DNA from 2 places in the Mesorhizobium sp. B2-4-17 genome. Region 2 is predicted to be linked to the other one. Evidence: riboswitches for the same ligand, from Rfam matches in the RefSeq annotation. Region 2 holds a riboswitch; the other holds the start of a gene.
What was found. A riboswitch is a leader RNA that binds a small molecule or an ion and turns the genes downstream of it on or off. The one in region 2 is predicted to bind cobalamin.

Region 1 (7,203 bases), on a different contig from region 2:
GTGCGCGAGGACGACGATCAACGGCGAACCGAGTACCTCCGCGCCATATTCGACCGTGCCGAGCGTCGCGGTGTCGACGAGGTTGCCAGCATTCCGGGCGACGAACAGTTCTCCAACGCCGTGGCCGCCGAAAATCAGCTCCGGCGGAACGCGACTGTCGGCGCAACTGATGACCGTGGCCCAAGGCGCCTGGTGTGTAGCGACAGCATTCCGCTGCGCGGCAAGGTCAATCGAACAGAGTTCCGGATGGCTGACATAGCGTTCGTTGCCGGACTTCAACGCGGCCAACGCTTCATCGGGAGGCAGAGGCGTCGCAGTGCCCTCGGCCGCGCGCGCCGGCCAGACCGCTCCGCCAAAACCGGTCGCGACGAGCCCCGCGCCGACCTTGAGGAAATCCCTCCGGCGGATCCCTTCGCCCTCGCAGTCGCTGCACATTGTCCTGCTCCCGCCGCCGATCCAGCCGATGGCTGGATCCGTGAGCTGAGACTGCTACCAACGAGTTGCATTAGCAAGTGCTAACTCTCGTCCGGTCCATCCGGGAGCTCGATTCCGAGCCTGTCGAAATGGATCTGGCCGTGCGAAGCCGGAGGCTCCTATTCGGTGTCCGGCAATTCCATGTCGGTGACGACGTTTTCGCCATTGGTCACGTCATAGGCAATGACGACGTCCATGCCCGGCTTCAGCGAGTCGAGATCGGTCTCGGCGTTCAGCTTGTAGGATTTGCCGTCATCCAGCGTCAGGGTCAGCGCGTCCTTGTCGATCTTCTTGATCAGGCCTTCGGTCTGCCCGGCGAAAGCGGCGGTGGAAAGCAGCAGTATGGCGGCAACAGCGCCAATCAGGGTACGCATCATCGTCCTCTTTGGTCATTGCGCCGGCACGGTGGCGGCGGATCCTCAACGGCGAATGGAGCAGAGCAGAAACCAACCGAATGTGTCAAAACTAAATCCGCCAGATCACAGTTTGACCCCTGTGGAAAACGCCAATAGAAGGCAGACTTCAGTCGGCTTCGATGCCGGGCAGGGCACTTTTCCATGTCTCACAATACGTTCGGCCATCTTTTCCGCGTCACCACCTGGGGCGAAAGCCATGGCGCAGCGCTCGGCTGCGTGGTGGATGGCTGTCCGCCGGGTATCCGCTTCACGCGCCACGAAATCCAGGCCGAACTCGACAAGCGCCGGCCCGGCCAGTCGCGTTTCGTCACCCAGCGCCGTGAGCCCGACGAAGTGAAGGTGCTGTCCGGTTTCGTGCTCGACGAGGACGGCGAGACGATGATCACCACCGGCACGCCGGTTTCGATGCTGATCGAAAATGTCGACCAGCGCTCGAAGGACTATGGCGAGATTGCCCGCCAATACCGGCCGGGCCATGCCGACTACACCTATGACGTCAAATACGGCATACGCGACTATCGCGGCGGCGGCCGTTCCTCGGCCCGCGAGACCGCGGCGCGCGTGGCGGCCGGCGCGCTCGCGCGTAAGGTGGTGCCGGGCATGGTGGTGCGCGGCGCGCTGGTGTCGATGGGCGAAAAGTCGATCGATCGCGCCAACTGGAACTGGAATTTTATTGGCGACCCGGAAAATCCGTTCTTCACCCCCGATCCAGCCTCTATTCCCATTTTCACGCAGTATCTCGACGGCATCCGCAAATCGGGTTCCTCGGTCGGCGCGGTGATCGAGATCGTCGCCGATGGCGTCCCCCCAGGGCTCGGCGCGCCGATCTACGCCAAGCTCGACCAGGACATTGCCTCCGGGCTGATGTCGATCAACGCCGTCAAGGGCGTCGAGATCGGCAACGGCTTCGAGGCCGCGCGCATCACCGGTGAACAGAATGCCGACGAGATGCGCATGGGCAACGATGGCAAGCCGGTCTTCCTGTCCAACAATGCCGGTGGTATCCTCGGCGGCATCTCTACCGGCCAGGCGATCGTCGCCCGCTTTGCCGTCAAGCCGACCTCGTCGATCCTAACGCCGCGAAAGTCTATCGACAAAGACGGCAACGACGTCGAGGTGATGACCAAGGGCCGGCACGATCCCTGCGTCGGTATTCGCGCCGTGCCGATCGGCGAGGCCATGGTTGCCTGCGCCATAGCCGATCATTATCTGCGCCATCGAGGACAGACAGGGCAGGGAATAGACAGTAGCAGTAGGCAGTAGGCAGCCTGCCTGCCCAACATATTTTCCTTTTCCCTACTGCCTTACTGCCCTATTCCCTACTGCCCTGCGAACGAAGCGAGCGCTCCATGCCTTACGACCAGAAGAAGATCGTCGAAGCCATCCGTGCCTTTGAACGCGGCGAGATCGTCGTCGTCATGGACGATGACGGGCGCGAGAACGAGGGCGACCTGATTGTTGCCGCCGTCCACTGCACGCCCGAGAAAATGGCCTTCATCGTGCGCAACACGTCGGGCATTGTCTGCACGCCGATGCCGCGCGAGGAAGCCAAGCGGCTTAACCTTGCGCCGATGGTGGCCGACAATGATTCAGCCCACACCACCGCCTTCACCGTCAGCGTCGATTTCAAGCACGGCACGACAACAGGCATTTCGGCCGACGACCGCACGCTGACCGTGCGCAACCTCGCCAACGGCAATGTCGGCGCCTCCGACTTCGTCCGTCCCGGCCACATCTTCCCGCTGATCGCGCGCGAAGGCGGCGTGCTGATGCGTTCGGGCCATACCGAGGCGGCGGTCGATCTGTGCAAACTCGCCGGCCTGCCGCCGATCGGTGTCATTTCGGAACTGGTCAATGACGACGGCACCGTCAAGCGCGGCCCACAGGTCGCGGCCTTCGCCGAGGAGCATGGCCTCCAGCAGGTTTCGGTCGCCGATCTCATCGCCTACCGGCAACGCAAGGAAACGCTGGTCGAACGCGTGGCTTGCTCGGAGATCGACACGCTCGGCGGCAAGGCGCAGGTCTTCACCTATACGTTGCCCTGGGACACGATGCATCATGTCGCGGTGGTCTTCGGCGATATCCGCGACGGCGAGGACGTTCCGGTCAGGCTGCATTCCGAAGACGTGGTGACCGACGTCTTCGGCACCAGCCATCGGCTCGACGGCATCATGAAGGCGATGGGCGAGCGTAAGCGCGGTGTCATCGTCTATCTGCGCGAAGGCTCGGTCGGTGTCGCCCATCAGGAGCGCAAGCGCCCTGCATCAGGTGACCGCGAGGATCACGAAGAGGCGCGCCGGCGCGAAAACGAATGGCGCGAAATCGGCCTCGGTGCGCAGATCCTGAAGGATCTCGGCATTTCCTCGATCAACCTGATCGCCTCGCGCGAGCGCCATTATGTTGGTTTGGAGGGTTTTGGCATCCATATCGCCAAGACCGAGATTTTGTAGTCCACCGAGGGATCGACGCGGCGGAAAGGTCCTGCTGGCAGGTCGCCTGCGTTGGCGATTGACTGAAGCGTCCGCTTGCCTCGTCATCCTATGGCGAAGCAAGGAGCGAAGCGACGCGGCTCAGACCATAGGATCCATGCCGCGACTTCGACGCGTTGCCACGGTCCAGAATTCTGCTCCGCTGTGATCTTCGATCAAGATTACGGCATGGATCCTCGGGTCTGCGCTCCGCTTCGCGTCGCTCCGCCCGTGGATGACGACGTCGCGGAAGCCTCGGCCAATTCCGAACGTTTGCGAACGAGCGGCTGCTCGCTTCTTCTCGTCGCCCCCCGGTTGACAATCTTCGGGGTGAGCGCATCCTCCCAGCCCTCTCTGAGGGGAGATTCGGGGCATGTGGGATTTCGATATCGGCAGGTCGGTGTCCATCATGATGCGGACCTGGCCTTTCATTGTTTTTCGCATGATCGTCTATTTCGGCATCACTCTGGCCTATATCCTGGCGACTGGCACGGGCGCCTCCGTCGGCTATGGCGTCGGCCATATCTCCACCGATCCCGACGGGCCGTTGTCCTTTGCCCTATGGGGCGGCGTCGTCGGCTTTGGCGCCGTCTCGATCGCCGTCTACTGGATCCGCGAATACATTCTCTACGTCGTCAAGGCCGGCCATATCGCCGTCATGGTCCATCTGATCGACGGCCGTGACGTTCCCGACGGTAAGAACCAGATCGTGTACGCAAAGGAGGTCGTGACCGAGCGTTTCGCCGAGGCTAACGTCCTTTTCGTCGTCGACCAGCTGGTCAAGGGCGCTATCCGCGCCATTACCGGCCTGCTTGGCGGCGTAGCCGCTTTCCTGCCCATTCCAGGCCTGAGCGGCCTTGTGTCTTTCATCAACACGGTAATCCGCCTGTCGCTCACCTATGTCGACGAGATCATCCTCGGCTACAATATCCGCATCAACTCGTCCTCGCCGTTCGAAACCGCACGCCAAGGCGTGGTGCTCTACGCCCAGAACGGCAAGATCATGGTCAAGAACGCCGTCTGGCTGGCGATCATCATGTGGGGCGTGTCGTTTGTCATCTTCCTGCTGATGCTGGCCCCGGCCGGCGCCATTCTTTTCCTCATGCCCGGGCAGCTTGCCGGCTGGGCCTTCGTGCTCGCCATCGTCTTTGCCTGGGCCTTCAAGGCAACCTTCATCGAGCCCTTCGCCATCGCCTGCCTGATGCAGGTCTATTTCAAGACCATTGCCGGCCAGCTGCCTGATCCAGCCTGGGACGCTCGGCTGGCCGAGGCATCGTCGAAGTTCAGGAACCTCAAGGACAAGGCGCTCTCCTCCTTCGGTGGTTCGCGCTGGGACACGGCCGGCGCGACACGCTGATCGGCCGGGCTGGCGGGCGTGCCGGCGACGGTATAGAGGCGCGACACCGCTGATTTGAGCGGCGCCTCGCCCTGGCCGCAAAACGTCTCGCTCATGATCAATTCGGGCAGCGGCAATCGCCGGCCCCAGCCATGTGTCTCGAGGTCCGGCTTGGGCGCGAACTCGGAAACACGGCCGACGCAGAGGTAGGCGACCGGCGTCACGTGCTCGGGAATGGCCAACAGCCGCTTCAGCGCCTCAGGCTCGATGATGCTGACCCAGCCGACGCCGATGCCTTCGGCCCGTGCCGCCAGCCAGAAATTCTGCACGGCGCAGACCGTGCTGTAGAGATCCATCTCCGGATTGTGCCAGCGCCCCAGCGGCGAACCTTTCGAGCGCTGGCGGTCGCAGGTGATGCAGATGTTGAGCGCGCTTTCGCAGATGCCTTCCAGCTTGAGCTTGCGGTAGAGCGCTTGTCGCTCTTCCTCGATTGCTGGCAGTTCCTGTTCACGCGCGGCCAGGAACAGGTCACGTACCTTCTCCCGGCGCCCGGCACCGCGAATGACGATGAAGTTCCACGGCTGCATGAACCCGACCGATGGCGCGTGATGGGCTGCAAGCAGCAGCCGAGCCAGCACCTCGTCGTCGATGGTCTCGGGAGTAAAATGGCTGCGAACATCGCGCCTGGTGAACATGGCTCGGTAGACGGCGTCGCGCGCCATCTGGTCAAATCCATCGCCCACAGGAGCGGTCATGGCTTCCAGCATCGCTTGTCCCCTTGCGACTTCAAATCAATGCCGCCCGCCTGACCATGCGGGTGACGATGCCTGCCAGGCCGGTCTTCTGGCTCGGGATCAACCCGCGTCCGGTGCCTTCCCGTCATCGACAGTGGCATTTACCGGCGCGGTCCCCCTTACAGCGTTGGGCACGCCACGGAATTCAACCGTGTTCCCGATTCTCCCGCCAGAGCATTTGCAGCCAAGTGGATTTCACTTGGCGTCGCATAATGCGACTGAGAACAAACAGGCCGGCGGGCACCAGGCAGTGGTGGCGACCTTACGCCGAAGCCCCGGCCGCGCCAATCCCCGCAGCGACGCGAATGGACGCAGACGTGATTTTCCCCAGCGATCAAGCCGCAACGCATAGCCATTGCCGTGTCGGGGCACTAGATAGGGACGATGGCCACCCGTCTCTACACGCACCCTATCTTCCTTGAACACATCACGCCGCCCGGCCACCCCGAACGGCCGGACCGCTTGCGCGCTATCGAGCGCGTGCTCGACGGCGAAGCCTTTGCCGCGCTTGATCGCGTCAAGGCGCCGGAAGGAGATGAAGCCACTATTCTCTACGCGCATCCGGCCGATTTCGTCGCGCGTGTGCGCGCCGCCATCCCCGAAGAGGGCATCGCCCGCGTCGATGCCGACACCACCGCCAGCCCGAAGAGCTGGCAGGCGGTGATCACCGCGATCGGTGCCGCCAACGCGGCCGTCGACGACGTCTTCACTGGCCGGGCCGACAATGCCTTCGTCGCCGCGCGGCCGCCCGGCCACCATGCCGAGAAAACCACCGCCATGGGCTTTTGCTTCTTCAATACGGCGGCGATCGCGGCGCGCTATGCGCAGAAGAAGCATGGCGCCGAGCGCGTCGCCGTCGTCGACTGGGACGTGCATCACGGCAACGGCACGCAGGATATTTTCTGGGACGATCCGTCGGTGCTCTATTGCTCGACGCATCAGATGCCGCTCTATCCCGGCACCGGTGCGAAGAACGAAACCGGGGCCGGCAACATCGTCAACGCGCCTCTGGCGCCGCAGACCGGCAGCGAGGTGTTTCGCGATGCCTTCCTGTCGCGGATACTGCCGGCGCTCGACAAATTCGCACCCGATCTGATCATCATTTCGGCCGGCTTCGACGCGCACCACCGCGATCCGCTGGCCGAGATCAATCTGACCGAGGATGATTTCGACTGGGCGACGGGCCAACTGATGCAACGCGCCGCGCGTCACGGCGACAACCGGCTCGTCAGCCTGCTTGAGGGCGGCTACGATCTGCAGGGATTGGCATTTTCGGTCGCGGCCCATGTCGCGCGGCTGATGAAAGGATGAATGATGGCTGGTGAGACCAACGAAGACGTCAAGGCGATGAGCTTCGAACAGGCACTCGATGCGCTGGAGAAGATCGTCGATGACCTGGAGCGTGGCGACGTGCCGCTCGATCAGTCAATCCGGATCTATGAACGCGGTGAGGCCCTGAAGGCGCATTGCGACCGGTTGCTGAAGGCTGCGGAGGACAAGGTCGAGAAGATCAGGCTGTCGCGCGATGGAAAGCCGGTCGGAACGGAGCCGCTCGACGCGGACTGAGGCACGGTCGCGATGACGGTCTTGCCTCGCCGGTTTTTGGACACGATCATGATTGAGGATCAAGCTCGTCCCGATTGGAACGGCTCCAGGACAAGAGGAGAAACGGAAGCGATGTGCAGAAACATCAAGACCCTGTTCAATTTTGACCC
Region 2 (7,203 bases):
GATCGCCAAGCTCAAGGAATCGATGCCCAACACGACCATGATCTACGTCACCCACGACCAGGTCGAGGCGATGACGCTGGCCGACCGTATCGTGGTGCTGAAGGAGGGCCATATCGAGCAGGTCGGAACACCGATGGAACTCTACAAGAGGCCCGGCAATCTGTTCGTCGCCCAGTTCATCGGCTCGCCGGCCATGAACATCCTGCCGGCGACCGTCGACAGGACCGGCAGCCCGACCGTGATCAGTCATGTCGGCGGACGCAAGGCGACGGTGCCGATCGCGACACCGGCTTCGGCGAAGGGCGCGGCGGTAAGCTTCGGCGTGCGCCCGGAAGATCTCGCGATCGCCAGCGGCACGGACTATCTGTTCGAAGGGACGGTCGACTATATCGAACAACTCGGCGAGGTCCAGCTGGTCTATGTCGACATCGGCAGGACCGACCTGCCCCTGGTGACCAAGCTGCCTGGCAATGTCGAGGTCAAGCGCGGCTCGACGCTGCGGCTGACCGCCGATGCCGGCGACCTTCATATCTTCGACGCGGACGGCCGCTCCTTCGCGCTTCACGAGGTAGAGGCAAAGGCGGCCTGAAACAGGGTTCTGGTGATAAAAAAGAGCCGCAGGCATCGGCCCGCGGCTCTTTTTGTATTCCACATCGGCTATTAACGGCCGAAGAGATTCCGGTCGCTGCCCTGTGGGGCGGACTTCTGTGCGTCACCCGAGGAATTGAGCAGCTTGTAGACAGGCGATCCTTCATTGCGGATCGAGCCGGTATGCGAAGTGTCGACATTGGCGGTCGTCGCCTGCTTGTTGATGTCGGTGCCGCCAACATTGTCGTTGGCCGCATAGGCGCTGCCGGCGGCAATCAGAAGAGCGGCGGCGGTAAGAACAATCTTTTTCATTTCGGGTACTCCGGTATTCGCGAATCCAAGCGGCGGGCAAGCCCGCCGGTTGTCGTTGATATTAGTTGTTGCCGAACAGGTTGCGGTCGGCACCGTGCGTAGGCGTCTGAGCCGCCGGTTCGGACTTCTTGATCGAAGCGGTGTATGAGTTGTCGGTCGACGTGGCGGCCGGCTGGCTAGCGCCATTCGAACCATAATTGTCACTGCCGGCGAAAGCGCTGCCGGAAATGGCCAGAACGGCGACGGCAGCAAGAGCGATCTTCTTCATTTCAAGTCTCCTGAATTCTTCGAATGTCGCCAGGACGGCAGGCCAAACCCGCCGCCTGCTGGAGATCGGCTGTTAGTTGTTGCCGAAGAGGTTGCGGTCAGCACCGTGGGTGGGCGTCTGAGCAGCCGGTTCCGACTTCTTGATCGAAGCGGTGTAAGAGCTGTCGGCAGCAGTGGCCGCGGGGCCATTCGCACCATAGTGATCGCTACCAGCGAAGGCGCTGCCGGAAATGGCCAGAAGGGCGGCGGCAGTGAGAACAATCTTTTTCATTTTGGGTACTCCAGCATTTTTCCGTCCGTCTAGCGGCGTGTCTTGGGATTGAAATCGCGTCGTTCGGACGACCCCGATGTGGGAGAGCCAGCTAGCCGTTTCCAATCACGAAGATGTTCAACGTGGACCATGAATCCACTACTTGAAATTGTACCAAGATCTTCCACGTGCGATTTTTCCGTTGCAATATCAACGCGTTAATTAAAGTCGGTGTCGTCATCACCGACTCTATCGGAGGCTCGGCGTTCACACCGTCCTGCACGCACCGTCAACAGAAACGAACCGTTCGGTTCGATTTTAGAATCTGCTAATAGTCACTTTTCGAAACCGTTAACCCTTTTTGCTTCCACTCCGGGCCGATTCCGACGCCCGGCGCGGCCGTCACCGCGATGATTTTCGCTGTCGCTGCTCGTGACCAGATCGTTGCGCATGGGTGTCGCGCCACATGGATGCAATGTCGCTTTCATGCCGATGTCGCAAGCGCTGTCGTGATTAGATCATGTCATCTCAGGTGCCGCTTCGTGACGACGGGGCGGAGAATTGGGAAGCCGGTCAAAGTCCGGCGCTGCCCCCGCGACGGTGGTGGAGTTCAAGTCGCAACGGGAGACCACTGGGCGCAAGCCTGGGAAGGTGTCGCGACCGTCCGCAAGGACACTCCAGAGCCCGGAAACCAGCCAGAGATCGTAGAACTCGACTGATCGCGGTGGGCGGTCAAGAGGCGGATGCCGCATGCCCGGCGCTTGCCGGCATGCAGCCTTGTCCTTCCTCTCATCCCCTCCGGTTCAGTCATTAGAGCGACGCGCGTCCGTTTGGACGGGCCGATGCGATGAATGCGAGGACAGGACATGGATGCGCGCAACGATATGCTGAGGCTCTTGAACAGCCGCAGAGAGGGCTTTTCGCTGGAACAGCCCTTCTACACCGACCCGGACTACTTCAAGCTCGACATGGAGCTGATCTGGTATCGCGACTGGCTGTTCATCGGCCATGATTGCGAATTGCCGAAGCCGGGAAGCTTCATCACCGTGCAGATCGGCGACTATCCGGTCGTGCTGGTGCGCGACCAGCAGGGCAAGATCAATGCCTTCCACAACTCCTGCCGCCATCGCGGCAGCCGCGTCTGCAACACCGACAAGGGCTTGGCGGCCAAACTGGTCTGCCCGTATCACCAGTGGACCTACGAGCTCGACGGCCGCCTGCTGTTCGCCCGCCAGATGGCCGACGGTTTCGACAAAGGCCAGTTCGGCCTGAAGCCGGTCGCCTGCGAGAGCGTGGCCGGCTACGTCTTCATCTGCCTGGCCAGGGAGCCCGCCGACTTCGCACCGATGCGGGCGATGATCGAACCCTATCTCAAGCCGCACCGGCTGAGCGAAGCAAAGATCGCTTTCCAGAGCACCATCGTCGAGAAGGGCAACTGGAAGCTGGTCTGGGAAAACAACCGCGAGTGCTATCATTGCGCCGGCAGCCATCCGGAGCTTTGCAAGACCTTCCCGGAGGCGCCGACCGTGACCGGTGTACAGGGCGCCGACAGCGATCCTGAGATGATCGCGCACTGGGCGAAATGCGAGGCCGTTGGCCTGCCGAGCAAATTCCGCATCGATCCGGCCGGGCAATATCGCGCCACCCGCGCGCCGCTGCTGCGCGACGCGGTCAGCTACACGATGAGCGGCAAGCGGGCGGTGAAGAAGAACCTCTCCGACAGCGTCTCGGCCGACCGCATCGGCACCCTGATGCACTATCACTATCCGACCACCTGGAACCACATCCTGATCGATCACGCCGTTACCTTCCGCGTGCTGCCGATCAGTGCCACGGAAACGGCGGTAACGACGAAATGGCTGGTGCACAAGGATGCGGTCGAGGGCGTCGATTACGATCTCGCCGAACTCACCCATGTGTGGACCGAGACCAACGATCAGGATCGCCGTATCGTCGAGGAAAACGCCTTCGGCATCCTGTCGCCGGCCTACGAACCAGGCCCGTATTCGGAGCTGCATGAGGGTGGCGTCATCCAGTTCGTCGACTGGTATGCGCGTTTCATTGGTCCGCGCCTCGCCGAGGATGGTCGACCAGCGCTCCGCAGTGTCGCCTGAGAGGCCAAAGGATGAACGCGATGACTGATCTTGGCCTTTACCGCCATCTCGACCAGATGGCGCCCTGGAACGACCGGCTCCAGGTGCTGGAAGTGATTGGGGTCAGCGACGAGTCTCCTGACGTCAAGACCTTCACCTTCCGCTCCGACAACCAGACCTGGTTCCGCTACAAGCCGGGCCAGTTCGTGACGCTGGAACTGCCGACAGATGACGGGCCGCTGATGCGCACCTATACATTGTCATCGTCGCCATCGAGGCCGTTCTCGATCGCGGTGACGGTGAAGGCACAGGCCGGCAGCATTGGTACGCGCTGGATGTTCGATCATCTGGTGCCTGGCTCACACGTCAAGGCCTACGGGCCGGCCGGCGACTTCTCGCTGCACAGCCATCCGGCAGCCAAATATCTGTTCATCTCGGCAGGCTCGGGCGTGACGCCGATGATGTCGATGCTGCGCTGGCTGAACGACTGCGCGCCATGGACCGATGTCAGCTTCGTCAACTGCGCGCGCCGACCCGAAGAGATCATCTTCCGCAAGGAACTCGAACTGCTCGGCGGCCATATGCCCGGCCTGTCGCTCGGCTTCATGATCGAGGAGCGCTCAAGCCGTGAGGGCTGGTACGGCCATATGGGCCGTATCGACGCCATAAGGCTGCCGCTGCTGGCGCCCGATTTTCGCGAACGCGAGATCTTCTGCTGCGGTCCGGATCCTTTCATGCGGGCCGTGCGCGGCATGCTGGAAGCCGCCGGCTTCGACATGACGAAATACCACCAGGAGAGCTTCGCCGCGCCGGTGGTGGAGGAAATCCCGGCGCCGTTCGCAGCGCCCGCACAGGACGGCGCCCCTGTTCCCGCCGAAGCCGCGACAGCGATTCGCTTCGCGCTTTCGGACGTCGATGCCGAATGTGTCGCCGGCCAGACCGTGCTGCAGACGGCGCGCGCCTCGGGCGTGCGGATACCCGCGGCCTGCGAATTCGGCCTGTGTGGAACCTGCAAGGTCAAGAAGGTCTTCGGCGATGTCGAAATGAGCCACAATGGCGGCATCCTCGATCACGAGATCGATGACGGCTTCATCCTGGCCTGTTGCTCCAGGCCGCTGTCGGCGTTGGAAATCGAGGCATAATCGGTTCAAGGCCTCAACCGATCCGGGAAACAGTCGGTGCCTTGCCGGCCCTGGTTGCCTGCGACGCGGTGCCACCGAAAATCCGGCTGAACCGCGCAGACTGTAATGGCGCGATTAACCGCACTTTAGGCAATCCCGGCTAGCTTTCGGTGTCAGTTCCAGTGGCGGGAGCAGCCGGTGATCGATGTCAGCACTGCCGCTGGGCGAGCGGCGCGAGCACCGGTCGTGCCCATTTCGACGCTGCTCGACACAGTGGGCGCGCACGCACGATCGGCTTCTGCTTCCGACCATATTGGCTTGTATTCCTCAGAACCGGATCAACTGCCACCCTTGGCACTGAGGCCGGCACAGCTGTGTTCCCGTCCATGATTTCGTCATTCTGCGTAAAAGTCATCTTTGTTGGGGCGGTCCGATGAGCATGGGAAATGTAAGAAACATCAGTACTGCGACTGGCTTTGCGTCCGCGGTTGGAAGCTTGTCGCCGGTATGGCTTGTTGCGACCGTAGTGGTGTTCTCTTTTTTTATGCCGTGGACCGCCGGCGACAATACCGACGTCAGCTGGCTCATCGTTATCTGCGAAAAGGTTCTGGATGGTCAGAGGCTCTATGTCGACATTCTGGAAACCAATCCGCCTTTCTCCGTGGCCCTCTATATTGGGCCGGTATGGCTGTCCCACAGGCTCGGCATCTCGCCGGAATCCGCAATCGAGTGCTTCATCTATCTGATCTTCTTCGTTTCGATTGCGCTGTCGGCTGTCGTCATCGAGCGAAGTCGAATCTTCGTCGATCTGAAGACGCAATGGATCTATCCCGCATTAGCGGTTTTGCTTCTCATCATGCCTGGGAATGTTTTCGGCCAGCGCGAGCATATCGGTACGATGCTGTTCATGCCGATGCTGTTCCTGATGATGTGGCGGATCGACAACCGCGCAGATGCGCCGGTTCCTCTTGGCCTTGCCGCAGCGGTTGGCTTGGCTGGAAGCGTACTGCTTCTGGTCAAACCACATTGGGCAACTGGTATCATACTGCCCTATTTCTACATCGCTTGGCGCAAACGCTCGCTGACGGCGTGCCTGACGGCTGAAAACGTCGTCATCTTCACGGTTTGCACTGCCTATCTCGTCAGTGTGTATGTATGGTTTCCCGAGTTTTTCGGCACTTTCCTGCAATTGCTGATGCGCTACTATGTCAGCTTGCGAGCCAACATCAACATTTTCGCGGCATTGCCGACTTTCGCCGTCTTCGTCGTTTTCGTGGTTTTCCAGATGCGCAAATCTGTCTGGCGAGACGGCGTTGCGCTGGCGGTGGCGAGTGCCGCCGGCTTTTTTGTGTCCATGCTGTACCTCGGGAAATACTGGCCCAATCACCAGTATCCCTACCAGGCTACGATGCTGGTCGCGATGCTGCTGGCGGTGGCATCACGATGGCGAATAGCGGTTGGCCTCGCAAACCCACAGGCCGCCTCTGAGATCGCCAGTGTCAGGCTCCATGCGGCAGCCGCGCTGGCCGTGGTCGCCGCACTTTCGGTGACGCATCACCAGTTCTACCAGCTGCCTGAGAAAGGTCTGGTCGATGCCATCAACAGCCGTTACGCCTCGCCATCGATCGTTCAGGTCAGTTCCGACCTTTCCGTCGGCAATCCGCTGACGAGAATGGCCAATGGTCGCTGGCTGTCGGCCTATGCCCATGATTGGCTTGGCACCTATGCGCTTTGGGGTTTGATGCGGGGTAAGTATCAAGGCGAAGACGAGCGCATCGCGCGGCAAGACCTTGATAATTATACTCGCTACGTCAATTCCCTGATCCGTGACAACAGGCCCGATATCATCCTGATGGACCGGATGAACAAGAAAAAGTCGACGTGGTCGCTCACGGCGGACTTTCCGCCAATTTGGATCGTGTGGATGCGTCGGAATGCGGATTTCCAAACCCTGATGGACGACTACGTGGAAATCGCGACTGGGGACTACATTGAAGTCTATGCGCGGCGCTCGGATGCCCGCAACTCGCTCACTGAGCTTTCGTCACCCGGCGCAGCGTCAGATTGATCCTGCCGCCGTTTTTGAGCAAAGCCGAGGTTGAAGGATAGATGCGGTCGACGCCGTGGAAGGCGAGGCGGCCCTCGCCGCCAAGCACGACGACGTCGCCGCTCTTCAGCCTGAACGATTTGGTGGCGCCGTCGCGTGTCGTCTGGCCGACCCTGAACAGGCAGTCGTCACCCAGCGAGACGGAGACGACGGGGGCGGAGAAATCGACCTCGTCGCGATCCTGGTGCAAACCCATCTTGGCTTCGGCCGTGTAGAAATTGATGAGGCAGGCCTGCGGCGGATGCGGATAGCCCGACACCTGCTGCCAGAGATCGAGCAAGCCTTCGGGGATCGGCGGCCATGGCTCTCCGGTCACCGGATGCATCGGCTGGTACCGATAGCCCCCTTCCTTGTCGGTGACCCAGCCGAGCGGGCCGCAATTGGTCATGCGCACGCTCATCTCCTTGCCGGTGCGCGGCATGGCCGGCACGAACAGCGGCGCCTGCTGGACGATGCGCCTGACAT

Region 1: another riboswitch for cobalamin. It lies ahead of bluB (5,6-dimethylbenzimidazole synthase); the one in region 2 lies ahead of FJ548_RS27295 (aromatic ring-hydroxylating dioxygenase subunit alpha).

The regions. Positions count from the first base shown of each region.
Region 1 is NZ_VFUX01000002.1:173,777-180,979, forward strand. Features, by position in the region: gene FJ548_RS02555 (carbonic anhydrase) at 1-435, opposite strand, end outside; gene FJ548_RS02560 (DUF1344 domain-containing protein) at 594-848, opposite strand; gene aroC (chorismate synthase) at 1,032-2,153, shown strand; gene ribB (3,4-dihydroxy-2-butanone-4-phosphate synthase) at 2,240-3,340, shown strand; gene FJ548_RS02575 (hypothetical protein) at 3,732-4,715, shown strand; partial or broken gene bluB (5,6-dimethylbenzimidazole synthase) at 4,880-5,461, opposite strand; cobalamin riboswitch at 5,510-5,692, opposite strand; gene FJ548_RS02585 (histone deacetylase family protein) at 5,873-6,799, shown strand; gene FJ548_RS02590 (exodeoxyribonuclease VII small subunit) at 6,803-7,054, shown strand; gene FJ548_RS02595 (DUF2277 domain-containing protein) at 7,166-7,203, shown strand, end outside.
Region 2 is NZ_VFUX01000046.1:12,262-19,464, forward strand. Features, by position in the region: gene ugpC (sn-glycerol-3-phosphate ABC transporter ATP-binding protein UgpC) at 1-589, shown strand, start outside; gene FJ548_RS27280 (DUF680 domain-containing protein) at 661-900, opposite strand; gene FJ548_RS27285 (DUF680 domain-containing protein) at 962-1,168, opposite strand; gene FJ548_RS27290 (DUF680 domain-containing protein) at 1,241-1,438, opposite strand; cobalamin riboswitch at 1,931-2,132, shown strand; gene FJ548_RS27295 (aromatic ring-hydroxylating dioxygenase subunit alpha) at 2,284-3,531, shown strand; gene FJ548_RS27300 (hybrid-cluster NAD(P)-dependent oxidoreductase) at 3,552-4,652, shown strand; gene FJ548_RS27305 (hypothetical protein) at 5,065-6,699, shown strand; gene FJ548_RS27310 (alpha-ketoglutarate-dependent dioxygenase AlkB) at 6,662-7,203, opposite strand, start outside.